Regions from separate parts of the Rhodopseudomonas sp. RCAM05734 genome, predicted to be linked through region 3. Evidence: predicted binding sites of a transcription regulator. Region 3 holds the regulator's gene; each other region holds the start of a gene.

Region 1 (7,164 bases), 2.0 Mb from region 3:
CCGGATCGGAGCTGTCCGCCAGCCGGGTGTGGTCGAGCGCCGCGAGATCGATGCCGTCGATCCGCTGCAGCGCCTGCTTCGGTGTGATCAGCCCGTCATGGACGAGGTCGATGGCGATGCGCAGTGCCGCGCGTGGTGTCCGCTTGGCGGTGCGCGTCTGCAGGATCCAGAGTCTGCCGTCCTCGATGGTGAACTCGATATCCTGGACATCTACGAATTCGCGTTCGAGCTGTTTAAGGATATCGCTGAGCTCGCCGGCCACCGCGGGCATCGCGCGGGCGATGCTCTGTTCGCTGTCGGGGGTGCGACGGCCGGAGACCACGTCCTCGCCCTGGGCGTCGAGCACCAGATCGATCATCGGCTTCGCCAGGCCTGTGGAGGGATCGCGCGAAAACGCCACGCCGGCGCCGGAAGAGAGGCCGCCATTGCCGAACACCATGGCTTGCACGGTCACCGCGGTACCTTCGAGGTCGTCGAGCTGTTGCAGCTTGCGGTAGGTCTGTGCGCGTTCGCTGACCCAGGAGCGATAGACCGCGCGCGCCGCGCTATCGAGTTGCGCCGCCGCATCTTCCAGCCAGCTGTCATCGTCATCGTCGACCAGGGCGCATTGCTCGCCGGCCAGGCGTTCCAGCGCTTCGCTGTCGAGATCGCGGTCGCTCAAAGCCTGCTCGGCGGCAATCAACTCCGTCAGCCGCGCGTTCAATGGCGCGGGATCGCGGCCAAGCACGGTCTCGGCATAGCTCTCGATGAAGCGGCGGCGGCAATCCCAGGCCAGCCGCGGCCGCCCGGTTGTGCGGATCAGCCCGTGTACCGCAGCCAGCGTGCAGCCGACGTCGAGCACGGTCTCCAGCATGCCGGGCATCGAGCGCGCGGCGCCGGAGCGCACTGATACCAGCAGGGGATTGCGGCGATCGCCGAAGCGCTTGCCGGTCGCCTGCTCCAGGAAGGCGATGCCGTCCTTCAGCCCGTGGCGAAGATCGCGTTCGGCCCGCGGATCGCCCGATATGATGGCGGCACACAGTCTGACCGGAAGCACGAAGGCCGGCGGCACCGGCAGGCCCAGCGCTGCCATGCGCGCCAGGTTGGCAGCCTTGTTGCCGATACTGTCCGCCGAATGCGGTTTGGTCGAGCCGTCGCCGATGCGCACGATATGCATGGTCTGTCCTCTACGCCAACAGGTCGGAGATGATGTAGCGGCGCAGCAGATGGCCGAAGCCGGCCAGCCGGTCGGTGGTGCGCTCGATGGCCCGCGCCAGCTCCAGCACCGACAAGGAGGTCGCCACGTCGAAGCCGCCGGCGAACACCCGGGTCGTCACCTCGCGTTCGCGCAGGTCGGCGTCGTGCTCGGCATCGATCAGCCGCACCACGCAGGCCAGCGCATCCTCGGAATCGACACGCTGGCCGTCCGGGACCTCGGCGGCGGCAGCGAGGCCCGAGGCCACGGCCTGCAGCGCCGTGACGGCGGTCCCGCACAGCCCGGTGAGTGCTTCCAGCAGCGCCGGATCGACATTCGCCGGCAGCAATGAGGCGATGAAGGCGGCCTGCTCCAGTTCGTCGACGGCCTGTTCGACGCTGTCCGTCATCTGCTCGATCACCGGGCGGGCGTTGAGGCGCGTCACTTCCTTGCGGGCCTCGATGGCGATGCGGTCGGCCTTCTGTTCGATGCGGCTGGCGCGGGCGGCGAACGCCTTGCCGTCGGCGCTCCGTCCGGCCTGCAGCGCCGCGAGATGATGGGCGAGGCCGGCGGCGATATCGTGGGCGAGACCGGCCTGCCGCGTGATGATCTCGAGCAGGGTGCTGTCGACGCGCTCCAGATGGCGCACCAGCTCGGCCTCGATCTGGTCGCGGACCAGACGCACCGAACGGCCCGCACTCAGCGCCTCGGTCGACACCCGCATGGCGGTCTTGAGAAAATCCACCGCGGCGTCGCGGCCGAGCGCTTGGTCGAGCCGTTCGCCGAAGCCGATCCGGGTCGGCGCGGCATTGCGTACCGCGGCGCCGATCAGCTCGTCGCCGCCCAGTTCGAGAAAGGCGCGGTGGCCGATGCGATGGCGCGCGGCCCAGCCGAGCAGCTCGGCGGCGTCGTTCTTGGCGACCCAGCTGCGCAACAGTTTGCGCGCCTTGTTCCAGTCGATCAGGAACACCAGCGCAGCACCGACGGCGGCGAGGAATTCATCGCGCTCGTCGGCGCTGTCGGCCTGATAGTCGCCGGTGACCAGATAGAACGTGCCGTCGTCGCCGAGGCCATCGGCGGCATGGCGATCCAGCCCGCTCCACGTCGCCGGAAATTTATCGAACAGCGCCACGAAGAACCTGGCGCGGGCACGATGGACGTCGGTGTAAGTGACGGTGACCGCGTTAGCCTTGACGGCGATCACCACCACATGAGCGTCGGTGGTGCCGATATCGTTCTGGATCAGCAGCCGGCCGCCGGAGCGGGTGGCCATGGTGTCGAGGCCGGGATGGTCGAACTTCAGTGCCCGCGTCTGGCCGAGCCCGCGCATGAAGGCCTGCACCGGCGCATGGTCGCCGGGCTGCAGCCCGAACACATGGGCGCCGTCGATCACCTCTTCGGCGCAACCCGCGGCCAGCCGGTTGAGCGCCTTGTGCAGGTCCATCACCATCCGGTGCAGGCTGTCGGCGCCGTTTTCGGCCATTCCGGTCAATCGCGCGATCCGCGCCGCCTCGATGTCGGCGGCGGCGTCCAGCACGCCGGCCGCCAGCATCGCGGACAGCCTGCCGTCGAAGGCTTCGCCTTCCCGCGACGCGCCGGCCTTGACCGCGCGGATCATCGCGGTGACGTCGTCGACGATGTCCTTCATCAGCCTTGCGAGATTGGGCGCCGCGATGCGGCCCTCCGCAGCCATGTGCGCGCCGCCGATCAGTGTGGCGATGGCGGCGGGCGCAATACCCGCGGCGCGGCATTCCGCCTGCAGATCGGCCATGGCCTGCCCCGGCGCCCGCGCATGCTGGACGGCGGCCTGCAACGCGCTCATCCGCACCTTGATGCGGTCGTTGGCGGCGAGACCCTCCGCCACCAGCGATGGCAGCAGTATGTCGGTCTGGCCGAGTTCTTCGATGATCTGGGATTTCATGGGCGACGCACACCGGTTGAATCGGACGTGCCGCCTGTATGGCCCGGCTTAGCGACACTTTGATTGCGCTATGTCAGTCATCCAATTGTCATGAGAACGTCGGTACAGCGGATGCATGCTCGTACCGGACGGAATGAATCGAGAGCGACGTTATGTTCTTGATTTGTTCCTACGTCGCGCTATGTTGTTGGCATGAGTCGCAACATCGCTGCCCTCAAGTACCCGCCGGTCCCGGCGCCCTCCGAACCGGCGGGTGTACCTTCGCCGTTTCCCGAAATCGCCGTGGCGATCGAGAAGCAGCGGCGGCGCGGCCGCGGCGCCCAGTCCAACGACTCCGGCCGCTTCGAGGCCGAAGCCCGGGTCGCCTTCGACGACGGCTGGCAGAGCCTCGACGAACTGTCGCCGTTCAAGACGACGGTGGCCGTCGACACCGCGCGCAAGGTGATCACCCGGAACGACTCCCCGGACATCGGCTTCGACCGTTCCATCAATCCCTATCGCGGTTGCGAGCACGGCTGCGTCTATTGCTTCGCGCGGCCGAGCCACGCCTTTCTCGGCCTGTCGCCGGGGCTGGATTTCGAATCCAAGCTGTTCGCCAAGCCGGATGCGCCGGCGCTGCTGGAAAAGGAGCTGGCGGCGCCGGACTACGAGCCGAAGATGATCGCCATCGGCACCAACACCGATCCGTACCAGCCGATCGAGCGCGACAGCAAGATCATGCGCGGCATTCTCGAAGTGCTGGAGCGCGCCTCGCATCCGGTCGGCATCGTGACCAAATCGGCGCTGGTGACCCGCGACATCGACATCCTCGCCCGCATGGCCAAGCGCAATCTCGCCAAGGTGGCGATCTCCGTAACCACGCTGGATCCCAAGCTGGCCCGCACCATGGAGCCACGCGCCTCGACGCCGGCGAAGCGGCTGGAGGCGCTGCGGCAACTGTCGGAGGCCGGGATTCCCACCACGGTGATGGTGGCGCCGATCATTCCGGCCCTGAACGATGCCGAGATCGAGCGCATCCTCGATGCCGCCGCCCATGCCGGGGTCAAGGAAGCCAGCTACGTGCTGCTGCGGCTGCCACTGGAGGTCCGCGACCTCTTTCGCGAGTGGCTGATGGCGAATTATCCCGACCGCTACCGCCACGTCTTCACGCTGATCCGCGATATGCGCGGCGGCCGCGACTACGACTCGCAATGGGGCACGCGGATGAAGGGCACCGGGCCGATGGCCTGGATGATCGGCCGCAGATTCGAGATCGCCTGCGCGAAGCTCGGCCTCAACAAGCGTCGCTCGAAACTGACCACCGACCATTTCGCCAAGCCGGCGGGTCAGCAGCCGAGTTTGTTTTAGAATTCTGAAGTGTCGCTGCCAGGACTTGGCCCCTCGTGTCGCTTCCGAGGGTGCCTGTGCAGCGCAGGCGGGTGGAGGGAAGTCCGTGAGCCACGCGGGCTTCCCTCACCCGACGTCCCTGAATAGCGGGCACAGCCCGGAGTTCCCGGTTGCGCTGTCGGGCCGGTGACAGCACGATCCCGGCATGATTCGTGTTCCAGCCAAAGATCAGCCGAAGCCGCGCAAGCCGGCAGTCATCGTGAAGCCGCCAAGCTTCAAGCGCGAGCGCGCGCTGCTGAAGCAGGGCGTGTGGCCGGTGGCCGGCTGCGACGAGGCCGGGCGCGGCCCGCTGGCCGGTCCGGTGGTGGCCGCCGCCGTGGTGCTCGATCCCAAACGGATTCCGAAAGGCCTCGACGATTCCAAGCGCCTGACCGAGGCCAAGCGCGAGGAACTGTTCGAGGAGATCTGTGCCACCGCCTCCTTCGCGGTGGCCTTCGCCGCACCGGCGCGGATCGACCGCGACAACATCTTGCGGGCCTCGCTGTGGGCGCTGGCGCGCGCAGTCCATGCGCTGCCGGACCGGCCGCAGCATGTCCTGGTCGACGGCCGCGACAAGATCGAGGCGGCCTGCAACTGCGAGGCCGTAATCGGCGGCGACGGCCTGGTGCTGTCGATCGCTGCGGCCTCGATCATCGCCAAGGTGACCCGCGACCGGCTGATGTGCCGGCTGGCGCAGGAATGTCCCGGCTACGGCTTCGAGGTCCACAAGGGCTACGGCGTGCCCGGCCATCTGGCGGCGCTCGGCCGGCTCGGCCCGACGGTGCATCACCGCCGCCTGTTCGCCCCGGTGGCTGCGGCGCGCGAGAAACACGAGGCGATGGCGCGGGCCGGTGCCATGCTGGCGGAGACCAGCCTCGAAACCGTCGAGATCGCAGCCGCCGCCGGCTGATCCGGTTGCTTCACCGCCCGCCGCGCTCTATCACCGGACGATACTGAACCTGCGCGGTCGCTTGATGCGTTTCACCTCCCTGATTGTCGAACTGATCCGCGCCCGGCCGCGGCTGATGTTCTGGGTTGTCGTGCTGTTCCAGGCCGCGTTGTGGCTGATCGTGCCGCTGATGCTGTACCGCGGACCGCCCGGCGACGTCGCCACCGTGCTGGCCTTCGGCCGGGAATACCAGGTCGGCACCGATCTCGGGCCACCGCTGGCCTTCTGGCTCGCCGATATCGCCTTCCGCGCCACCGGCAGCCATATCGTGGGCGTCTACCTGCTCGCGCAGCCGTGCTTCATCGTCACCTTCAACGCGCTGTACCTGCTGGGCCGGGCCATCGTCGGCGGGCCGCAGGCCGTGATTGCGGTGCTGCTGACGCTGACCGTCACGGCGTTTAGCTCGCCCGGTATTGCATTCGGGCCCGAGGTGCTGGCGCGACCGCTGTTCGCGCTGGTTCTGCTGCATGGCTGGCAGGCGATCGGCCTCGGCCGCCGCAGCGCCTGGTTCGCGCTGTCCATCGAGGCTGGACTGCTGCTGCTGACCACTGTCAACGCGCCGTGGCTGTTGCTGCTGCCGCTGGCCTTCGGCCTGTTCACCGCGCGCGGTCGCCGCAACCTGGCGTCGTTCGATCCGTTGTTGGCGCTGCTGGTGATCGTCGCGCTGGTGCTGCCGTGGTCGATCTGGGTGATGCGCGCCGGTTTCCGCGTCCTGCCCGAACTGCCGCGGCTGAACGATCCCGCCGCCGTCGCCACCGCCTGGGGCTGGCAGATCGCCGGCCTGCTGCTGGCGATGACCGGCATCGTGGTGCTGACCGTGCTGAACTGGGGCCGCGTGGCGCGGCAGTCCGACGACGCACCGATCGTGTTTCGCGCGCCGGTCGACGCGCTGGCGCGCGGTTACGTGTTTTTCTTCGCCCTCGCGCCGGCGCTGATCGGCAGCCTCGCCGCCGCGCTGTACGGCCGCGACCAGGCGGTCGGCGGCGCCGGCATCGCGCTGCTGATGTCCGGTCTCGCGGTGGTGGTGGCCACCGGCGATCTCGTGCACCTGCGGCACCAGTTGCTGCTGCGCAAGGTGTGGGCCTTCGCCGTGGTGGCGCCGGCGCTCGCCGTGGTGGCCAGCACCCTGTTCCTGCCCTGGCTGGGCGGCGGCGAGCAGAGCACCGCGCTGCCGGCCAGTGCCATCGGCAAGTTCTTTGGCGAGAGTTTCGAACGCCGGACCAATCGCCCGCTGCAGGCGGTCGCGGGCGATCCGCAACTCGCCGCGCTGATCGGCATGAGCGCATCGCGGCCGCACCTGCTGCTCGATGGCGGGGCGGCGCGTACGCCCTGGATCACGCCGGAGCAGTTCAGCGCGTCCGGCGGCGTGGTGGTGTGGCGCGCCGCCGACACCATCGGCACCCCACCGGAGGATATCGCCCGCCGTTTTCCGGACCTGGTCCCCGAAGTGCCACGCGCCTTCGAGCGGCTGGTGTCGGGCCGTCAGCCGCTGCTGCGGATCGGCTGGGCCATCGTGCGGCCCAAGGCGCCGTAGCGGCCGGTCTAGAGTTCGACCTCGAGCAGCGGCTGGAAGACGCGCGGCGTGCCCATGGTGAACGTGCCGAACGAGGCTACCCCCGCCCAGTAGTTGGTGCCGGCGACGTTCTGCACGGTGCCGCGCAGCGTGGTCTTGCGCCCCTCGACATAGTTGACGTAGCGCGCGCCGAGATCTAGCCGGGTCCATTCCGGAATAACCTGCGTGTTGAGGGCGTCGAC
Region 2 (7,164 bases), 510 kb from region 3:
GCGCAGCGAAGCCAGTCGGGTGAGGGGCGAGACAGACGGCATAAACACCCGCGCTCTCTCGAAGCCGGAGTTCGCAAAGCGAATGACGCTGAAGGCGGAGCGATCAGACTGCTCATACAGAGACTTGGCAGTGTGCCCTGCCCCTCACCCGGCGCTACGCGCCGACCTCTCCCCGCGCAAGATGCGGGGAGAGGTTAAGGCAGGCCCTCAGTCCAGCCCGAGCATCAGCCGCATGTTCTGCACGGCCGCGCCGGATGCGCCCTTGCCGAGATTGTCGAGCCGCGCCACCAGCACCGCCTGGCGGTGCTGGTCGCTGGCGAACACGTAGAGTTCGAGCCTGTTGGTCTCGTTCAGCGCCTCCGGCTCGATTTTTCCGGCTTTGAAAGCCACGTCATCCAAAGGCATCACCGAGACGTAGCTGCTCCCCACATATCGTTGAGCCAATGCCGCGTGCAGATCGGCAGCGGCGGGTTTGCCCGGCAGCGTGTCGAGGTGTAGCGGGATCGAGACCAGCATGCCTTGCCGATAGTTGCCGACCGACGGCACGAAAATCGGCCGCCGCGTCAGATGCGAATACGGCTGCGTCTCCGGCACGTGCTTGTGCTCGAATCCAAGACCGTAAAGCTGGAAGGCCGGCGCGGTGCCATCTTCGAAGTCCTTGATCATCGCATTGCCGCCGCCGGAATAGCCGCTGACAGCATTGATGGTGACGGGATAATCTGCGGGCAGCAGCCCGGCATCGACCAGCGGCCGCAGCAGCGCGATCGCCCCGGTCGGATAGCAGCCGGGATTCGAGACTTTCCGCGCGGCGCGGATCTTGTCGGCCTGGTCCGGCGCCAGTTCGGGGAAGCCATAGGCCCAGTCCGGCGCCACGCGATACGCTGTGGATGCATCGAGCACCTTCGGTCCCGCTGCGCCCATGCTGTCGATCAGTGCCACGGTCTCTTTGGCGGCGTCGTCGGGCAGGCAGAGGATCACGAGATCGACCTCCTCCATCAGCGCCCGCTTGGCAGCCGGATCCTTTCGCTTGTCGTCGGCGATGGTCTTCACCGCCACGTCGCTCTGTCCCGCCAGCCGCTCGCGAATGCCGAGCCCGGTGGTGCCCGACCCGCCGTCGACGAAGACCGATGGCGTCGTCGCGGCGCTGGCGCCGGAGGTTGCGTCCTTCAACATGGTGCTGCTCATCACATGATCCCTTCGGGCGTCGTCATATCATTCATCTGTGTCAGTTCATTCGCGAACAGTTGCGGCCGCAGCGAACGCATCTTGGCCGCCAGCCCCCTTGCTGCAGAATCCGGCTGCGCTGCCAGCGCGCCGGCCACCGCCGCGTAATCGACGTCGGTCTTGTGCTGGTTGAGCTTGAAGCTGCCTTCGACCTCGTCCACCGCCATCACCACGCCGACAATCGCCTTCTTCATGGCCTCGAACCGCCCGGCCGTCATCTTCGCCGACGTCCACGGTGGCTTCGGCAACAGCCAGTTCTCGAATTTGCCGCTGAGCGCGTCAAGGTGCGGGCCAAGTTCGTCGTCTGACATGACCCGCACCGGCCCCGTCAGATGCGCCGCCTGATACAGCCAGGTCGGCACCTGGTCCGGCGACGCATACCAGTCGGCGGAGACATAGGCATCGGCGCCGGTCACTGCCATCACCCAGGGCGACGCGCCGTCCGCCAGCTTCAGCAGCGGATTGTTCCGCGCCATGTGAAACGCCAGAAGCGGCGTGCCGTCCGCGGCGTAGTCGACGCAGAACGGCAGCGCTGAAGCCACCGGCTTGCGGCCGTCCCACGCACAGACGGTACCGAAGCCGCGCGCTTCCGCGAACGCCAGAGCGGCGGCGCGGTCGGGCTTGAATGGCGGTGGCGTGTACATTGCGAGCTCCTGCTGGGTAAGGGGCCGTCGGATCAGGTCGCGTTGTTTGGAAGCAAGCTGCCGCGGACCGGATCCGGCGGCAGTGGGACGATCTAAACGCGAACGCCTGCACCTGCCGCGGGAATGCGGCGGCGACGGGCGATGTTGCTGGTAGCAGCGTTGATCATGGGCGCGGTCATAAGGCCGCGCCCATATTTCGTCAAGGCGATCAGATCGCGGGGCTCCACGGCGCCGGCACCAGCCGGTAGCCGTTGCCGTCTTTCTCGACAAAGCCGTTGGCCGGGAACGGGTAATGGAAGCCCTGCACCCGCATGCGGTCGGCCACCAGCATGTCGTAGACCTTGCGCCGCGTGGTTTCCGCCTGCGCCGGATCCTGGTCGAACATCAGGTGCCAGCCCGGATTGGTGACAAACAGCGACGGATGGTTGGTGACGTCGGACTGGATGAACAGCTTGTCCGAGCCCGACGACAGCACATAGGAGGTGTGGCCCGGAGTGTGGCCGACCGACTCGACCGCCAGCAGGCCCGGCACGACGTCCTTGCCCCACTCATAGGGCGTGACCTTCTTCTTCAGCCCGTCGACGAACACCTTGCGGTTGCTGACGAACAGCCCCTTCATGCGCTCGCTGGCAGCCTTGCTCATCTCGCCGTCGTCCATCCAGTATTTCCATTCGGCTGCCGGCACGAGCACTTCCGCATTGGGGAAGGCCAGCGAGCCGTCGGCCGCGAGCAGGCCGTTCACATGGTCGCCGTGGAAATGCGAGATCACCACCATGTCGACGGCCTTGGGATCGATCCCCGCGGCGGCCATGTTGGTGGCGAACTGCCCGACCTTGCCCTTGCTGGCGGCGAAGGCGCCCGGCCCGTTGCCGGTGTCGATCACCACCAGCTTGCCGCCGGTATTGATCACCAGCGGGGCAAAATGGATGGTCATCTTGTCCTTGGGCATGAAGGCCTTCTCGAGCGCGGCGTTGACCTCGTCCTTCTTGGCGTTCAGCACCAGCGTGTCGGGCAGCGGAAACGTGTTGGCGCCGTCGGAGATGGCATTCACCTGGGCGTCGCCGACATTGTAGCGGTAGAAGCTGGGCGCCTGCTTGTCGGCGAGCGGTGCGGCGGCGCGTGCGGTCTTGGCGGCGAACAGCGGCGCTGCAGCGAAAGCGGCGGCTCCGGCGAGGGCCTGGCGGCGTGACAGATTCATCGTGCAGTCTCCATCTGGTCTTGGATATCGCCCCGCGCATTGCGGGTCGTCTTGGTGACGTTCGGTATCTCGCGGGCACACGAGCAGTTGCTCCGTCCGCCGGTCAACCCCCGCCTCCCCAGTTTATTCCGGATCAAAAGGTCGCAGGCCTCAGACCGTTCGCCAGATCCATTGCGCGATCAGCGAAATCACGTCGCCGAACAGCAACAGCACGGCCGACCACACAAGCGCCGAGACGAAATTCGCGATCTGGAACCGCCAGTACGGCATCTCGAAAATGCCGGCGGCCAGCGGCACCGAGGCACGCAGCGGGCCGAAGAACCGGCCGATGAAAATGCTCGGCACGCCCCAGTTCTGCACGAAGGCTTCGCCGCGCAACAGGATGTCGGGATAGCGCGACAGCGGCCATATCCGGGCGACCTGATGCTTGTATTTGAAGCCGAACCAATACGACAGCCAGTCGCCCAACGCCGCGCCAACGCCGCCGGCAATCCACACCGGCCAGAAGCTGATACCGCTGACCCCGATCAGTGCGCCGATTGCTACCAGCGCCCCCCAGGCCGGGATCAGCAGCGAAATGAACGCCAGCGACTCGCCGAACGCCAGCACCAGCACCAGCGGCGCAGCCCAGGCTTGATGCAGGCGCACGAATTCGATCAGACCGTGCACCATGCCGTCCATGCCGTGATGTTCCTTCCGCGGCGCCGAAATTTCGGCGGTACCGCTGAACCTATTTGCCCCGCCTGCGTCTCAGGACAGGTAGACCGGCTGCCCCGATCACAGCAAGTCACAACACGAATAGCGATCGGGCGCTGACCTTCATCTCTCCAGAAGCGAACAAGAGGAAAGTGATGATCGGATCGCTGATGATGCGCGTGAGCGCGGTGCTGTTGCTGGTCGGCATGCTGGCCGGCATCGTGATGGGAATCCAGCAGAATTTCCTGCTCGGCCCGGCCCATGCGCATCTCAACCTGGTCGGCGGCGTGCTGCTGTTCCTGGTCGGCCTGTATTACCGGCTATTCCCGGCGGTCGGTCAGACCACCCTCGCCCGGGTCCAGGGCTGGCTGCACATCATCGGCGGCATCCTGTTCCCCGCCGGCATTGCCCTGGCCATCGGCGCCAGCCACGCCTGGGAGCCGGTGGCGATCGTCGGCGCCCTGATCGTACTCACCGCCATGGCGCTGTTTGCCGTGGTGGTGTTCCGGGCCGAACGTAAGCGGGTCATGGAAGTCACCGGCCGGACCGCCAGGGTCAGCGCGGCATAACCCAAATCGACCCGGCAAAACTCACGGGACGACAGCCTCTTGGATCGCTCGGCTGAAGCGGAGGGAAGAGTTTATGAAACCCAGCTTTCGGTAGAAGACATGCGCCTCTGTTCTGGTCACGGCGGTGGTCAGTTCCAGAACGCTGCAACCCGCCTGCCGTGCGAGGAAATCGCCGGCATCGATCAATGCCCGACCGATTCCGCCTCCCCGTCCCCCATCACGCACCACCAGCGCGGTTATCCGTGCCACGGGTTCGCGGAGGTGGAGCATGGCGGAGAATTGCAAAGCGATCAGTCCGACAACCTCGTCGTGCCGGGTCGCGACAAGAACCGGATCCGTGCCTGAGGCGGCAAGCAGATTCAGGCGGGCCTGCACATCCTCGGCGCTGAAGTCGTAGCCGAGTTGACCGAGCAGTTCCTGCACCGCCAGCCGGTCTTCTGACGTTACGAGACGGGTGCGGATCATGAGGGCCATGCCGGTCTGAGGTATTATGGGGAAGCGATAACCAGGCCGCCATCGATTGTCCATGCGATCGCTGCAGGCCGGCGCGGCGGCGGGCGGTGGCGTTGACCGCCCTGGTCATGCTACGGGCACGACACCCGCCATCTCTCGAGGGCCCCGATCACATTGCCAACGTAACCGTGGCATAGTCAGGGAAACCGATTCGCCGCCGCTGCGCGCAACACATAAAGACCCATGACGAAGCCATTGAAATCAAACGCTAAAGACGATCTGTTTCAGGGCGCCGCGCCGAAGGCAGCCACCGCTTCGAAGGCGCCCTCCCGCGCTGCAACCGCCGAGGATGGCTACACCGCTGCCGACATCGAGGTGCTGGAAGGCCTGGAACCGGTGCGGCGCCGGCCTGGCATGTATATCGGCGGCACCGACGAGAAGGCGCTGCACCATCTGTTCGCCGAGGTGATCGACAACTCCATGGACGAGGCGCTGGCCGGGCACGCCTCCTTCATCGAGGTCTCGCTGAGCGCGGACGGCTTTCTTACGGTGATGGACAACGGCCGCGGCATCCCGGTCGACCCGCATCCCAAGTTCCCGAAGAAGTCGGCGCTCGAAGTCATCATGTGCACGCTGCATGCCGGCGGCAAGTTCGACTCCAAGGTCTACGAGACCTCCGGCGGCCTGCACGGCGTCGGCGTGTCCGTGGTCAACGCGCTGTCCTCCCTGCTCGAGGTCGAGGTCGCCCGTAACCAGCAGCTCTACAAGATGACCTTTGCCCGCGGCATTCCGCAGGGCAAGCTCGAGGACCTCGGCAAGGTCCACAACCGCCGCGGCACCACCATCCGTTTCAAGCCGGATACCGACATCTTCGGCGCCAAGGCGGCATTCAAGCCGCAGCGTCTGTTCAAGATGGCGCGCTCGAAAGCCTACCTGTTCGGCGGCGTGAAGATCCGGTGGAAATGTGATCCCGAACTGCTGAAGGGCATCGAGGGCGTGCCGTCCGAGGACGAGTTCCACTTCCCCGGCGGCCTCAAGGACTATCTGGCAGCCGCTATCCATGCCGACACCCTGGTGCATCCGGAGATATTCTCCGGCAAGTCCGGCCGCAACGGTGCCCACGGCGCCTGCGAATGGGCGGTGGCCTGGACCGCCGACGCCGACGGCTTCATGTCGTCCTACACCAACACCGTGCCGACCCCCGACGGCGGCACCCATGAGGCCGGCATGCGCAGCGCCATGCTGCGCGGCCTCAAGGACCACGCCGAACGTGCCGGCCAGAGCAAGCGCGCCGCCACCATCACCTCGGAAGACGTCATGGTCGGCGCCGCCGTGATGCTGTCGGTGTTCGTGCGCGAGCCGGAATTCCAGGGCCAGACCAAGGACCGCCTCGCAACCGCCGAGGCCCAGAAAATCGTCGAACAAGCCATCAAAGACCCGTTCGATCACTGGCTGTCCGGCAATCCCGTCCAGGCCAACAAGCTGCTGGAATTCGTGCTCGAGCGCGCCGACGAGCGGCTGCGCCGCCGCGCCGAAAAGGAAACCTCGCGCAAGACTGCGGTGAAGAAGCTGCGGCTGCCGGGCAAGCTGTCCGACTGCACCAACACCGCCACTGAAGGCTCGGAACTGTTCCTGGTCGAGGGCGACTCGGCCGGCGGCAGCGCCAAGCAGGCGCGCGACCGCAAGACCCAGGCCATCCTGCCGTTGCGTGGAAAAATCCTCAACGTGGCCTCGGCCACCAAGGACAAGATCACCGCCAACGCGCAGATCTCCGACCTCCTGCAGGCGATCGGCTGCGGCACAGGCGTCAATTATCGTGAAGAGGATCTGCGCTATTCCCGCGTGATCATCATGACCGACGCCGACGTCGACGGCGCACATATCGCCTCATTGCTGATCACCTTCTTCTATCGGCAGACGCCGAAGCTGATCGACGAGGGCCATCTGTACCTCGCTGTGCCCCCGCTCTACCGCATGACTCACGGCAGCAAGACCGTGTACGCCCGCGACGAGGCGCATCGCGACGCGCTGCTGAAGAGCGAGTTCAACGCCAACGCCAAGGTCGATATCGGCCGCTTCAAAGGCCTTGGCGAGATGATGCCGGCGCAGCTCAAGGAGACCACCATGGATCCCGCGAAGCGCACCCTGCTCCGCGTCAACCTGGCGGACATCGACCGCGAAGACACCGCCGACTCCGTGGAGCGCCTGATGGGCACCAAGGCCGACGCCCGCTTCGCCTTCATCTCCGACAAGGCGGAATTCGCGGACGAGGATCTGCTGGACGTTTAGCGGAGCGCAGCCTCTCAGTGGGTAGGTAAAGCGCCTTGCGCCGCACCCACCTTCACGCGTTCACGCTGCCGTGCCTGTCTTTCCGACCTTT
Region 3 (7,164 bases):
TTTGCGCTGCGCGCGCTGAACGCCGTCGGCGGCCTGCCCTTCCCGGTGGTGGCGCTGTTCACAGCGGACGAGGAAATCGGCTCGCTGCAGGGCCGCGCCGACATCGAAACTGCCGCGCAGGGCGCCCGCGCCGTGCTCAACACCGAGCCCGGCCGCGTCAGCGGCAATGTGGTCACCGGCCGCAAGGGCGGCGGCTCGTTCCACATCAAGGTCACCGGCCGCGCCGCGCATTCCGGCGTCAACCACGCCGACGGCGCCAGCGCGATCGAGGCGCTGGCACGCAAAATCACCCGGCTGCACGCGCTCACCGACTACGACGCCGGGATCACCACCAATGTCGGCGTCATCAAGGGCGGCAACACCCACAACACCGTGGCTCCGTGGGCCGAGGCCGAACTCGACCTTCGGTTCATGACGCTCGAGCAGCGCGCGAGCATCGTGCGCGAGATCGAACGCATCGTGCACGATGAAGACGTGCCGGGCACCTCGGCCGAGATCGAACAGATCTCCATGTTCCTGCCGCTCGAGGAAAAATACTCCGGCAGTTTGTTCGCGCTGTACCGGGACGCGGCGACGCGGGTCGGCTTCGCCGTCGGCGGTGAGTTCACCGGCGGCTGCGCCGATTCCGGCTTCACCGCAGCCATGGGCATCCCGACCCTGTGCGGCCTCGGCCCGGTCGGCGGCAAGGCCCATACCGACGACGAATTCTGCCGCCTCGACACCCTGCTGCCGCGCACCCAGGCGCTGGCGGCGACGATCTGCGCGCTGGTGTGAGGTGTAGGGTGGGCAAAGCCTCGTCCGCGCAAAGCGCGGCGAGGCGTGCCCACCACAATACACGACGCACAGAAATGATGGGCACGGCGCTAGCGCGCCTTTGCCCACCCTACGCCCGTCATTGCACCGTCGCCCCGCCTCGGTAAAACTCGTCCATGACTCAATCTTCCCTCTCCCCCGACTCCGCTGACGCGCTGCTGTTCGATCTTGGCCGCGTCGTCATAGACATCGATTTCGAGCGCACCATCGCATGCTGGGCCGGCCACGCCGGTTGCACTCGCTCCGACCTGGTGACGCGGTTCGTGCGCGGCGACGACTACATGCGCCATGAGCGCGGCCAGATCAGCGATGAAGCCTTCTTCGCCAGCCTGCGCACGACGCTCGGCATCGACATTTCCGACGCCCAGTTCCTCGAGGGCTGGAACGCGATCTTCATCGGCGAAATGCCCGGCATCGCGCCGCTGCTGGCGCGCGCCGCCGAGCAGTTGCCGCTCTATGCCCTCTCCAACACCAACGCCGCCCACGCCGCACATTTCTCGCAGGCACATACCGAGGTGCTCGACCATTTCCGCGAGCTGTTCCTGTCGTCGTCGATCGGGCTGCGCAAGCCGGACGCTGCCGCCTACGACTATGTGGTGAAGGCGATCGGCGTGCCGGCGCAGCGCATCGTGTTCTTCGACGACCTCGCCGAGAACGTCGCGGCGGCCCGCGCCGGCGGGCTTCAGGCGGTTCACGTCACCTCGCCCACCTCGGTGGCCGAGGCGCTGGCGGCGCTGGGCGTGGCGGAAAAATCCTGAACCTGCCGCGATCGCGGTTTTGCGTCCGCACCAGCGCTCGGTTATGAAGCCCGGGTGCGGTCGCGGCCTCCCCGGCCGGCCAGCGCTGGTGATGGAGACTTTGCCGATGGCCTTGATGCCGGTTGCCGACGCGCTGGCCGCGGTGCTCGCCGATGCCGAACCGCTGTCCCGGCAGATGGTCGCGCTCGACGACTGTTTCCACCGCGTGCTGGCCTGCGACGTCGCATCGCTGCGCACCCAGCCGCCGCAGCCGATGTCGGCGATGGACGGCTATGCGGTGCGCGCCGAAGACGCCACGCAGCATGCGGCGCTCACCGTGATCGGCGAAGTCGCCGCCGGCCGGCCGTTCGAGAGGACATTGGGAGCCCATGAGGCGGTCCGCATCTTCACCGGCGGCGTGATCCCCGCAGGCGCCGATGCCGTGGTGATCCAGGAAGACACGGCGCGAGAGGGCACCACCGTATTCATCCACGAGGCCGCCCGCGCTGGCCGCCACATCCGCCCGGCCGGCGTCGACTTCACCACCGGCGACGTGCTGCTGCGCGCCGGCGCCCGCCTCACCGACCGCGACCTGTCGCTGGCCGCCAGCATGAATCATCCCGAGCTTCCGGTGCACCGCCGCCCGAAGGTCGCCTTGCTGGCCACCGGCGACGAGCTGGTGATGCCCGGCCAGCCGCTCGGCCCCGGCCAGATCGTCTATTCCAACGGCTACGCGCTGCGCGCGCTAGCCCGCAACGAGGGCGCCGAGGTGACCGATCTCGGCATCGCCGCCGATACGCTGGATGCCACCGTGGCCGGCATTCGCCGCGCCCGCGACAGCGACGCCGACATCCTGATCACCACCGGCGGTGCCTCGGTCGGCGACCACGACCTGGTGCAGCAGGCGCTCACCGCCGAAGGCGTCACCATGGCGTTCTGGAAGATCGCGATGCGCCCGGGCAAGCCGATGATGCATGGAAGGATCGGGCCGATGCGGGTGATCGGCCTGCCCGGCAATCCGGTGTCGTCCTATGTCTGCGCGCTGCTGTTCATGGTGCCGCTGATCCGCACGCTGTCGGGCCGCCGCGACATCCATCTCGAACGCGAGCCGGCGCTGCTCGGCTGCGACGTCGGCGCCAACGACCTGCGCGAGGACTATCTGCGCGCCGTGCTGGCGGTGCGCGAGGACGGCGCGCTGGTGGCGACGCCCGTGACCCGCCAGGATTCCTCGCTGCTCGGCAATCTGTCCGCCGCCCACGGCCTGGTGGTTCGCGCCCCCCACGCCCCCGCCGCGCCCGCCGGCACGCCCTGCAGCGTGCTGCGTTTGCCGCTTTAAGGCGGTCCGATTGCGTTGACGGGAAATTAATCGTTGCGGAACACATATGGAACAGATAGTGTTCGTTCATGATTTGTTTCTGACCTTCCGGCGCCGCGACCGCTCAACTTCGATCGGCTGATCAGCGCAAGGCCGGAAACGCGACGGTGGTCAACGCCGTCCTATTGAGGATCGATCGAGATGCTGACCCGCAAACAGTACGAACTTCTGCGATTCATCGATCAGCGCCTGAAGGAAGCCGGCGTGCCGCCCTCCTTCGACGAGATGAAGGACGCGCTCGATTTGCGCTCCAAGTCCGGCATCCACCGACTCATCACCGCGCTGGAAGAGCGCGGCTTCATCCGCCGCCTGCCCAACCGGGCCCGCGCCATCGAGGTGTTGAAGCTGCCCGAACTCGGCGGCAGCAGCAGCGTTGCTGGCAACGGTCGCCGCGGCTTCACGCCCAGCGTCATCGAGGGCACCCTCGGCAAGGTGCGACCGTCCTCTGGCAATGCCGAGGATGACGGCGCGCGTTCGGTGCTGGTGCCGGTGATGGGCCGCATCGCCGCGGGCACGCCCATCGAGGCGCTGCAGACCCGCAGCCACAACATCAGCGTGCCGACCGACATGCTCGGCTCCGGCGAACACTACGCGCTGGAAGTGCGCGGCGACTCCATGGTCGAGGCCGGCATTCTCGATGGCGACATGGCGCTGATCCAGCGCAAGGACGCCGCAGAGACCGGCGACATCGTGGTCGCCCTGATCGACGAGGAGGAAGCCACCCTGAAGCGCTTCCGCCGCCGCGGCGCCTCGATCGCGCTGGAGCCCGCCAACGCCGCCTACGAGGTCCGCATCCTGCCGCCCAACCGGGTGCGCATCCAGGGCCGGCTGGTCGGACTGTACCGCAAGTACTGAGTGAACGCGCAGCGACTTGCTGCGCCGTTGTTCGTGACGCAGAGCCGTTCGCTCACGGTTCATCAGCCTGCACGTCGGTCTCGGCCGGCGTCGCATCGGGCGCGCGCTGCCGCCCCGGCAAGATCGCGCCGCTGGCAACCTCGAGCGTGTCCGCTGCGGCTGGTGCCCATGGCCGGTCCCGCCCTTTCGGCCTGATCGCATCGATCACAAAACCGCCGCTGGTTTGCCGCAACGCCGTCGCACCGGTTTTCTGCAGACTATCACGATCGATCACCGTCGCTCCGCAATCCCCCGGCGGCTGTCTTGTTGTGACAATGAGCGTCGCGCGCAGGCAATCATCGACAAAGGCATCCGGCTGCAGCGCCAGCGCGACCAACGCGCCGTCGGCCAACGTCGCCACGCAGCCGGCGCCATCGCAGGCGATGCCGTTGCCCAGCGTCGGATCGTTCGGCAATCGCGAATCCGCATCCGCCGCCAGCCATTCCTTGAGCAGAAACGAGATCTCTGGCGCTGCGCATCACATGCAGCCGCCCGTCCTTGCCGCGCACCGCGACGCTGTGGCCGTCGCCTGATATCAACACATCCGGCTGCGTCACCATCGCGGCCCATACCATCGACGCCGCGACAAAGCCCGCGCCGATCCAGCGCAGCGGCGTGCGCAGCAGTCCGAGCAGCACGATGCCGATGGTTGCCGCGAGCAATGGCCCGGTCCCGAACGCCGGCACGCGGCCGATGGCACCGGGCAATGCCGCGACCCATTGCGTCACCACGATCATCCACTGGATGCCGACATCCATCAGCCGCCAGAACACGCTGTCGAGCCCGAACGGCGCGGCCGCAAGTCCTAACAGCCCCGCCGGCATCACCAGCGCAGAGACCACTGGCATCGCCAGCAGGTTTGCGACGACGCCGTAAGGCGTGATGCGGTGAAAGTGAAACGCCGCATAGGGCGTGGTCGCGAGCCCGGCGACCAGCGAGGCCAGCGCCAGCATGACGATCTCGCGGCCGCCCCACAGCGCCGCGCGCGCGGTGCGCGAATGCTCCGCCGTCGCGAACAGCATGGGCATGCCGACCTGCACCAGGGCCACCAGTCCGAGGGTCGCCGCGAACGACATCTGGAAACTCGGATGCACCAGCGCCTCCGGCGCCAAAGTGAGCACGATCATCGCCGCCACCGCCAGGGTGCGAAAGGTGATCGCACGGCGATCCACCATCACAGCGATCAGCACCACCGCCGTCATGAAAAACGAACGTTGCGTCGCGACTTCGGCGCCGGACAGCAGCAGATAGAACAGCGCGGCGGCGAGTGCTGCGGCGGCCGACCACTTCTTTATCGGAAACGTCACCGTCAGCACCGGGATCAGCGCCAGCAGCGCGCGCACCGCGAAGAACACCACGCCGGCGACCACCGCCATGTGATAGCCGGAGATCGACAGCACATGACCGAGGCCGGAGATGAACATGGCGTCGTTGACATCGGGCGAGATGGCGTCGCGCCGCCCAGTCAGCAGCGCAGTGGCGATGGCGCGGCTATCGCCGGAGAGGACGTTGGCAATGCGCGCATCGATGGCATCGCGCAGACCCTGCATGGTCGCGGCATAGCGCAGCCGTAGGCCACCCGGCGCCGGCGGATCGACTGTCTTGATCGCGCCCATGACAAAGCCGGAGGCGCCGATTCCCTGGAAATAAAGGTCGCGGCCGAAGTCGTAGGAGCCGGGCCGCAGCGGCGCCAGCGGCGGCTGCAGCCGCGCCTTCACGTCAACGAAGCTGCCGACCGCCGGCGCGGTGCCCTTCCTCACCGACAGCCGCACGCGTTCGAGCTTCGTGGTTACGCGCGGGCCGTCCATCTCGGCGACCCGCAGCACGAAGCGGTCGGTGCGCTCGCGCACCTCGCGGGTCTCGACAAAGCCTTTCAGCGTGACCGAGTACAAAGGCTGCGCCAGCACCGCGTGGGCGATCCGCGCGGTCTTCAACGTCGCCACCGCGAAGCCAACCGCCAGCGCGGCGACCATCACAACAAGCGGAAACCAGCCGTGCCGGCGCGACAGAAAGGCCGCGATACACAGTGCGCCGGCAGCCGCGGCGGCGATCCACGCGACCGGCTCATGGTCGGCGACGAAATACAGCGCAATGCCGGCGCCGAAAGCGATCGGCACCCAGGGCAGCAACCGGCCGGGGCCGGCTTCTGCGCGCGCCCACGCCTGCAGTGTGGCGATGAGCGAAGGCCAGAAGTCTGCACCTGGCCGCAGCGCACCGCTCGCCGTTGCGGCCTGCGGCGGCCATGTGCCGGCCTGCGCGCGCGGTCTGGTGTTGCGTCCCCCGTTGGCCATCGCGCGTCTCATCGCCCGGCATATTCAGCGCGATGCTAGCGGAAGGAATAACCGGGCGGCTACGAGAACGGATGGGGAATGTGTAGGCGCTCCGCACTCTCCATGTCGTCCCCGCCTTCGCGGGGACGACATGGAGAGCAAGCCATAGGATGGGTAGAGCGTCTTCGCGAAACCCATCATTGCCAAGCATCAGGCTGATGGGTTTCGCTTCGGCGCAGGGCGCCTGCGCTCTACCCATCCTACAATTCTGCTCAGGTCGCCTTGGCGTAACTATCCCTCAATCCAACCGTGCGGTTGAACACCAGTTTGCCCGGCGCGGAATCCTTGTCGCGGCAGAAGTAGCCCTGGCGCTCGAACTGCACGGCGGCGTCGGCATTGTCGCCGGCCAGCGCCGGCTCGACCATGGCGCCGGTCAGCGTTTCCAGCGACTCCGGATTGATCTGCGCGGCGAAGTTGGCGGCGTCGGGCTGCGGCGCGGTGAACAGCAGATTGTAGATCCGCACTTCCGCCGGCACCGCTTCCGCCGCGCTGACCCAATGGATGGTCGCCTTGACCTTGCGCCCGTCCGGCGCATTGCCGCCGCGGGTTTCCGGATCGTAGGTGCAGCGTAGTTCGACCACTTCGCCGGCCGCGTTCTTGATCACGTCGCGGCAGGTGATGAAGTAGCCGTAGCGCAACCGCACTTCCCTGCCCGGCGCCATGCGGAAGAATTTCTTCGGCGGCTCTTCCATGAAGTCGTCGTGCTCGATGTAAAGCTCGCGGCCGAACGGAATTTTGCGCGAACCCAAGCTCTCGTCCTCGGGGTGGTTGACCGCGTCGAGCTGTTCGACCTGGCCTTCCGGATAATTCTCGATCACCACCTTGAGCGGCTTGAGCACCGCCATGCGGCGCTGCGCGGTGCGGTTGAGAGTCTCGCGGATGGCAAAATCGAACATGTCGATGCCCACCGTGCTGTTGGCCTTGGCCACGCCGATGCGCTTGACGAATTCGCGCAAGGCTGCGGCCGGCACGCCGCGACGCTGCAGCCCGGCCAAGGTCGGCATCCGCGGATCGT
Region 4 (7,164 bases), 2.8 Mb from region 3:
ATCGCCAGCGCCTTCGCCGAGTTCCGCGAACAATACGATGTCGGTGCCGATCCCATCGTGGTGCTCAGCGATCTCGCCGAATTCGTCAACTTCGTCACCCGGGTCAAGATCGTGCCGGCCACCGCTGACAATGTTGCCTTCGGCGAGACTGAGCGGCTGCGCGCCCGCGATTTCGCATCGAAACTGTCTATGCGTGTGCTGTCGCGAATGTGGCAGATGCTCCTGAAGGGGATCACCGAGGTGCAGGGGGCCACGCGCCCCGCCGCCGCCGCCGAGATGGTGCTGGTGCGGATCGCCTATGTGGCCGACCTGCCGACGCCCGACGAAGCGATTCGCATGCTCGACCAGAATGGCGGCGGTTCGTCGCCGGTGATTCCGGGCGGTGCGCCGCCGCAGGGCGGCGGATCGTCCTCAGGGGCGTCGTCCATGCAGGCGTCTTTGCCGCGCGGGCCGTCGATGCCGCGCGGCGGCGCCGAGATGCAGCCACGGCCGCAGATGATCGTATCCGATGCGGCACCGGCGCCGGTGGTGATGAAGATCGTCACCTTCCCCGAACTGGTGGCACTGGCTGCCGAAAAGCGCGACCTGATGCTCAAGGCGGCGCTCGAGGCCGACGTCCGTCTGGTCAAGATGGAAGACGGCCGGCTCGAAGTGTCGATGGAGCGCACGGCATCGCGCACCCTGATCAACGATCTCTCGCGAAAACTTGAGCAGTGGACCGGCCGACGCTGGAGCGTGATCGTCTCCAACGAACCGGGCCAGCCGACGCTTCGCTCGCAGCTCGACCAGTTGAAGAGCGAGCGCCAGCAAGCGGCGGAAGCCGATCCGCGCGTCCAGGAAGTGCTGGCGCGGTTTCCCGGCGCCAAGGTCGTCGAGGTGCGCCGGCTTGCCCCCGAACTGCCGGAATCCGATGCGACCGGTGAAGACCCCGCCGAGACGCCTGACGGCGATGACGACTAATCCATTCCAGAGGAGCAATTCATGGCTGACTTTCTCGGCATGATGAAGCAGGCGGCGCAACTGCAGTCCAAGATGAAGGCGATGCAGGACGAGCTCGAACATGTCGAGGTCGAAGGCATGTCCGGCGGCGGCCTGGTCACGGTGCGCATGACCGCGAAGATGGATGTGAAGAGCATCAAGATCGATCCCTCGCTGATGAAGCCGGACGAGCACGAGATTCTTGAGGACCTGATGGTCGCTGCGCTCGGTGACGCCAAGCGCAAGGCCGAGATCGCGATGCAGGAGAAGATGCAGGCGCTGACCGGGGGCCTCGGATTGCCGCCGGGGATGGGCCTCACCTGACATGGCGGGTGGGGTTGCCGGTCCGGAAATCGAAAAACTGATCCAGTTGCTGGCCCGGCTGCCGGGGCTTGGGCCGCGCTCGGCGCGGCGCGCGGCGCTACACCTGATCAAGAAGCGCGAGGCGCTGATGACGCCGCTGGCTGGGGCGTTGCAGGTGGCGATCGACAAGATCCAGGTGTGCAAGACCTGCGGCAACATCGATACACAAAACCCCTGCACCATCTGTACCGATCCGCGGCGCGACCCCTCCATCATCGTGGTGGTGTCCGACGTATCGGATCTGTGGGCGCTGGAGCGCGCCACGGCCACCACCGGCACTTACCATGTGCTCGGCGGCACCCTGTCGCCGCTCGACGGCGTCGGGCCTGACGACCTGACCATCGACGCGCTGGTGTCGCGCGCTCATGGGAGCCAGGTCACGGAACTGATTCTGGCCCTCAATGCGACGGTGGATGGCCAGACCACGGCGCATTACATCACCGACCTCCTGCAGGAGGCCGGCGTGAAGGTGACCCGGCTGGCGCACGGCGTGCCGGTCGGCGGCGAACTCGATTATCTGGATGACGGCACCCTGACCGCAGCGATGCGGCAGCGGACGCTGTTCTGAGAACTGAAAGAAGCTTCATGACACGACCAGACTTCAAGACCCTGATGGTTGGCGCCGTTACGCTCGGCCTGTCCCTGATGTTCGCGATCGATGGCTCCATGGCGCAAACGCCGTCGACGCCGCCGGCCGCACCTGCCGCGCCGAAGATGATGAAGATCGGCGATGTGCTCAGCGGCCAACTGACGGCGATGCAGGTGCGGGCGCCGCAGGGCAAGGGCAAGCGCGTCAAGCAGTTCCAGCTGGTCAGCGAGCCGCGCCGGCTGCCGGCGCCGGCGGGACTCTGCAATCTGGAAACAGGCCCCGAGACATTTGAAATCGTGGCCGCCAATCCCGCTCAGGCCGCGCAGTTGCAAAAGCTCGTCGGCAAGGAAGTCGCGCTGAAGGTCGCCGAAGTCGCCTGCGCCGAACAGGCCGGCCAGATGAGCGAAGCGCTGGTCACCAAGTGGAGCGTGGTGAGCAAAACGAACTGACCCACGTGCCGCTGTGGTCGCCCGCGACACTCTCCGCTGTCGTCGCCCGGCCTGGCGCGCACTTGCGCGCGAGGACCGGGCGATCCAGTAAACACCGGCGGTTGCGATTTATCACAGACGCCTGCGTTTACTGGGTCCCCGCATGCGCGGGGACCACAATCGAGCTAGCTTCGTGTCGTTTCCAGCCCCTCGAAATGCCCGCGCCGCTGCAGCCAGACCAGCAGGATCAGGCTGGGGACCGCCACCACCACGCAGATCGCGAAAAACAGCGGCCAGCCGATGGTCGCAGCCACATAGCCGGCGCTGGCCGAGAGATAGGTGCGCCCGACCGCGGCCAGCGCGGTGAGCAGGGCGTATTGTGTGGCGGTGTGCAGCGGGTTCTTGCACAGTGCCGAGAGGTAGGCGACGAAGATCACGGTGCCGATGGCGCTGGTGAAATTCTCTGCGGTGATGGCGAAGGCCAGCGCCCACTGATTGACGCCGATGATGGCCAGCCAGGAGAATGACAGGTTGGCCACCGCCTGCAGCACGCCGCCGATCCACAGGCTGGTGGGCAGCGAATAGCGTCGCGCCACGAAACCGCCGGCGAAGCCGCCGAGCAAGGTGGCGGCGAGGCCCACGCCTTTGACGATGGCGGCGTAGTCGTTGCGGGTGAAGCCGAGATCGATCACGAACGGCGCGGTCATGGTGCCGGAAAATGCGTCGGTGAACTTGAACAGCACCACGAAGGCCAGCGCCGCCCAGGCATCCTTGCGCGCCAGGAATTCAGAGAGCGCGCCGATCGCCGCTTTCGTCACCCGCTGCATCGCGCTGTCGGCGCCGGTGGCCGCCTCGGCGCGGGCCGATTGCGCGGGCTCGGTGGCAGCAAGCGCGGTGACGGTGCCGATCAGCACCATGGCCGCCATGGTCACATAGCCCCACATCCACGCGGTGCCGCGCGGCAGACCGGTGCCTTCATAGGCGCTGACCATGAATAGCGCCCCGGCAGTGGAGACCAGCATGCCGATGCGATACGCCGCGACATACGACGCCATGCCGGCCGCCTGTTCTTCCTCGGGCAGGCTCTCGACGCGGAAGGCGTCGACCACGATGTCCTGGGTCGACGACATCGCCGCCACCAGCAGCGCGCCAAGCGCCACGAACAACGGCGACTTCGCGGGATCGGTGAGCGCCAGCAGCAGGATGGCCGCGATCAGAAGCAATTGCGAGAACACCAGCCAGCCGCGGCGACGGCCGAAGCGGCGGGTGAACAGCGGCACGTGCAGCGCGTCGACCAAAGGCGCCCAAAGAAATTTCAGCGTGTAGGGCGTGCCGACCAGCGCGAACAGTCCGATGGTCTTCAGGTTGACGCCGGATTCGGTCATCCACACCAGCAGCGTGGAGCCTGACAGCGCCAGCGGCAGCCCCGAGGAAAAGCCGAGCAGCAGCACGATCAGCACCCGCGGCTGCAAATACACCGCCAGCGCCTCGCGCCATGAGGCGCGCGGTTTGAGAGCGACGGACGATTCGGTCGGCTGGGGCGCGTTGGTCATGGCCCAGTGCTAGCAGATTCGGCTTCCTCTTCCTTAACCTCTCCCCGCATCTTGCGCGGGGAGAGGTCGGGGCCTGAGCGAAGCGAAGGCTCCGGGTGAGGGGCCTGGCACCGAGTCAAATCGAACGTGCAGCCCACCGGGTCTCTCGAACTGAGACGCGGACTGCAGACTTTTCGACTCGAAAAGCATCTGTTGTCGTAAGCAGCGTGCCTCGCCCCTCACCCGCCCGGCTTCGCTGCGCCGGTCGACCTCTCCCCGCGCAAGATGCGGGGAGAGGTGAGGGCCCACTATTCTCCCGCCCGTAACTCGATTGGCGACGGAAACAGATCCGGCTTCAGCGATGGTGCCGGTTTCACCAGCGGCGTCGCCTCCGTCGCCGGTTCGCTCTTGCTGAAGTCCAGCTCCTCGATGCGGCCGGCGCGCTTCTCGATCTTGTCGGCGGAAATCAGGATCTGGCGGACATCCTCATTGGCCTGGCTGAAATGGGTCTGCAGTTTCAGCACGCGGTCGCGCAGCCGGCCGAGGTCGTCGCCGAGATTCATCACCTCGGTGCGGATCTGGTCGGCGGCGTCGCGCATGCGCGCGTCCTTGAGGATCTGCTGCATCACCTGGATCGCCAGCATCAAGAGCGATGGCGATACCAGCACCACGCGGGCGCGGTAGGCTTTCTGGATGATGTCGTCGAAACCGTCGTGGATTTCCGCATAGACCGACTCCGACGGTACGAACATCAGCGCGGTGTCCTGCGTTTCGCCGGCGATCAGGTATTTTTCGGCGATGTCGCTGACATGCTTCATCACGTCGGCGCGCAGCCTTTGCGCCGCGTATTTCTTCTCGTCATCGGTGCGCGCGTCGTGCAGCGCCGTCACCGCCTCCAGCGGAAACTTTGCGTCGATGCACAGCGGGCGCCGATCGGGCAGGAAGATCACGCAGTCCGGCCGCTTGCCGGACGACAGCGTGTGCTGGAATGCGTAGGCACCGGCCGGCATGCCGTCCTGGACGATGGATTCCATCCGTGCCTGGCCGAACGCGCCGCGCGACTGCTTGTTGGCCAGCACGTCGCGCAGGGTGGTGACCTGGGTGGTGAGGTCGGTGAGGTTCTTGTGGGCGCTGTCGATGATGCCGAGCCGCTCATGCAGCACGCGAAGGCTGTCCATGGTGTTGCGGGTGCTCTGTTCCATGCTTTGCCCGACCCGATGGGTCACCGAATCCAGCCGCTCGCTGACGGCGCGACCCATTTCGGCCTGGCGGCTGGCGAGCGCCTGGCCCATGGCGTCGACCCGGCCGGTGGCCTCGGATTGCGCCCGCAGCATCTCGCTGAGACGCTCCTCCAACTCGTCAGCGCGGATTGCCTGCGCAATGGCCAGCGCCGCCCCGCGGCTGCCGGAGCGCGCAATGACGATGGCGATGACCAGCAACAGGGCGAGCGCCATGGCGGCGAAGCCGACCAGCGCTTCGCCGACGGAGATCGGGGTGTCGCCGAGCATGACAAGAATGTCGTTCATGCCGCCATCGTAGCAGATTCGGATGATGGCGCGAACGAAGCGAGAACATTTATGGTTAACATCGAGCTAATTTTCTTGGTTAACAAAAACCTAACCGGCATGGTTAACGTTCTCCTAACGAGCGTGGTCAACAGTCCGTAAATTCAGGTCGCCGGCTGACCTGAGCGGACCGGCGCGATGCCTCCCATGGGTGCATTGACCGCGTCCGCCGCCCGCATTAAATCGCCCCCATGGCCCTTCGTGAAATCATCATCCTGCCGGACAAACAGTTGCGGCTTGTCTCCAAACCTGTCGAACAGGTCACGGCCGAGGTGCGCAAGCTCGCCGATGACATGTTCGAGACCATGTATGAGGCGCCCGGCATCGGGCTCGCCGCGATCCAGATCGCCGTGCCGCTGCGGCTGATCACCATGGACCTCGCCAAGAAGGACGATGAAGGCGGCCCCAAGCCGCGGGTCTTCATCAATCCGGAGATCGTGTCATCCTCGGAAGAATTCTCGGTCTACGAGGAAGGCTGCCTGTCGATCCCGGAATATTACGAGGAGGTCGAGCGCCCAGCCCAAGTCCGCATCCGCTTCATGGACATTGACGGCAAGGTGCAGGAAGAGGACGCCGAAGGCCTGTTCGCCACCTGCATCCAGCACGAGATCGACCATCTCAACGGCGTGCTGTTCGTCGATTACCTCTCCAAGCTGAAGCGCGATCGCGTACTGAAGAAATTCACCAAACTGGCGAAGCGGGCGGATTAGTCTCCTCCCGGTCTCCCACAGATCGGCTCGCAACATGCCCCTTCGTCTGATCTTCATGGGCACGCCGGACTTCGCGGTACCGACGCTGCTTGAACTGGTGGCCCACGGCCATGAGGTCGTGGCGGTCTACACGCGCGCGGCCAAGCCCTCCGGCCGCGGCATGAAGCTGCAGCCGACACCGGTGGAACGCGAGGCGACGCGGCTCGGCATTCCCGTGCTGACACCTACCACGCTGAAGACGCCGGAGGCCGAGGCGACGTTTCGCGCGCACGAAGCCGATGCCGCCGTGGTCGTCGCCTATGGCATGATCCTGCCGCAGAACATTCTCGATGTGCCCGAGCTTGGCTGTTTCAACCTGCACGGCTCGCTGTTGCCGCGCTGGCGTGGTGCGGCGCCGATCAACCGCGCGGTCATGGAAGGAGATGCCGAGAGCGGCGTGATGGTGATGAAGATGGATGTCGGCCTCGACACCGGCGACGTCGCCATGGCCGAGCGCATCGCGATCACCGATGCGATGACCGCGCAGGATCTGCACGATGCGCTGGCGCCGCTCGGCGCCGACCTGATGGTGCGGGCGATGGGCGCGCTGGAGCGCGGCCGGCTGACGTTCAGCAAGCAGAGCGAGGTGGGCGTCACCTACGCCGCCAAGATCGACAAGGCCGAGGCGAAGATCGACTGGTCGAAGCCGGCGCGTGCGGTGCTGCGGCATATCCACGGCCTGTCGCCGTTTCCCGGCGCCTGGTGCGAGGTGCCGCTCGACGGCGAGGCGGTGCGCGTCAAGATCCTGCGCTGCGCGCTGGCCAACGGCGCAGGTGCGCCGGGCGATCTGCTCGACGATCAACTCACCATTGCCTGTGGCGAGGGCGCGATCCGCATCGTCGAGCTGCAGCGCGCCGGCAAGGCGCCGATGAAGGCGGTCGATTTTCTGCGCGGCACGCCGCTCAAGCCGCCTCTACGGTTAGGCTGATGCCACGCTACAGGCTCCTTATCGAATATGAC

What was found. Region 3 encodes LexA, which represses DNA repair genes until DNA is damaged. Its sites were predicted from a motif close to TGTTCNNNNTGTGTTCNG; they were not measured.
Region 1: a site for LexA is predicted at 3,249-3,266, ahead of ACUXVA_RS10690 (PA0069 family radical SAM protein). Genes of this name have one in related genera too.
Region 2: a site for LexA is predicted at 5,010-5,027, ahead of parE (DNA topoisomerase IV subunit B). Genes of this name have one in related genera too.
Region 4: a site for LexA is predicted at 5,447-5,464, ahead of ACUXVA_RS01940 (DNA recombination protein RmuC). Genes of this name have one in related genera too.

Annotation. Positions count from the first base shown of each region.
Region 1 covers NZ_CP199742.1:2,254,672-2,261,835, forward strand. The annotation lists gene ACUXVA_RS10680 (PEP/pyruvate-binding domain-containing protein) at 1-1,156, opposite strand, end outside; gene ACUXVA_RS10685 (hypothetical protein) at 1,167-3,095, opposite strand; gene ACUXVA_RS10690 (PA0069 family radical SAM protein) at 3,288-4,442, shown strand; gene ACUXVA_RS10695 (ribonuclease HII) at 4,627-5,370, shown strand; gene ACUXVA_RS10700 (glycosyltransferase family 39 protein) at 5,435-6,943, shown strand; gene ACUXVA_RS10705 (TonB-dependent receptor) at 6,952-7,164, opposite strand, start outside.
Region 2 covers NZ_CP199742.1:4,758,641-4,765,804, forward strand. The annotation lists gene argC (N-acetyl-gamma-glutamyl-phosphate reductase) at 208-1,185, opposite strand; gene ACUXVA_RS22470 (FMN-binding negative transcriptional regulator) at 1,185-1,868, opposite strand; gene ACUXVA_RS22475 (MBL fold metallo-hydrolase) at 2,077-3,066, opposite strand; gene ACUXVA_RS22480 (DedA family protein) at 3,217-3,747, opposite strand; gene ACUXVA_RS22485 (hypothetical protein) at 3,918-4,331, shown strand; gene ACUXVA_RS22490 (GNAT family N-acetyltransferase) at 4,353-4,805, opposite strand; gene parE (DNA topoisomerase IV subunit B) at 5,028-7,073, shown strand.
Region 3 covers NZ_CP199742.1:4,251,903-4,259,066, reverse strand. The annotation lists gene ACUXVA_RS20100 (M20 family metallopeptidase) at 1-774, shown strand, start outside; gene ACUXVA_RS20095 (HAD-IA family hydrolase) at 930-1,571, shown strand; gene ACUXVA_RS20090 (molybdopterin molybdotransferase MoeA) at 1,678-2,886, shown strand; gene lexA (transcriptional repressor LexA) at 3,067-3,780, shown strand; partial or broken gene ACUXVA_RS20080 (ComEC/Rec2 family competence protein) at 3,833-6,110, opposite strand; gene ACUXVA_RS20075 (glutamine--tRNA ligase/YqeY domain fusion protein) at 6,362-7,164, opposite strand, start outside.
Region 4 covers NZ_CP199742.1:368,280-375,443, reverse strand. The annotation lists gene ACUXVA_RS01965 (DNA polymerase III subunit gamma/tau) at 1-960, shown strand, start outside; gene ACUXVA_RS01960 (YbaB/EbfC family nucleoid-associated protein) at 982-1,302, shown strand; gene recR (recombination mediator RecR) at 1,304-1,909, shown strand; gene ACUXVA_RS01950 (hypothetical protein) at 1,927-2,379, shown strand; gene ACUXVA_RS01945 (AmpG family muropeptide MFS transporter) at 2,544-3,911, opposite strand; gene ACUXVA_RS01940 (DNA recombination protein RmuC) at 4,199-5,416, opposite strand; gene def (peptide deformylase) at 5,647-6,165, shown strand; gene fmt (methionyl-tRNA formyltransferase) at 6,200-7,132, shown strand; gene truA (tRNA pseudouridine(38-40) synthase TruA) at 7,132-7,164, shown strand, end outside.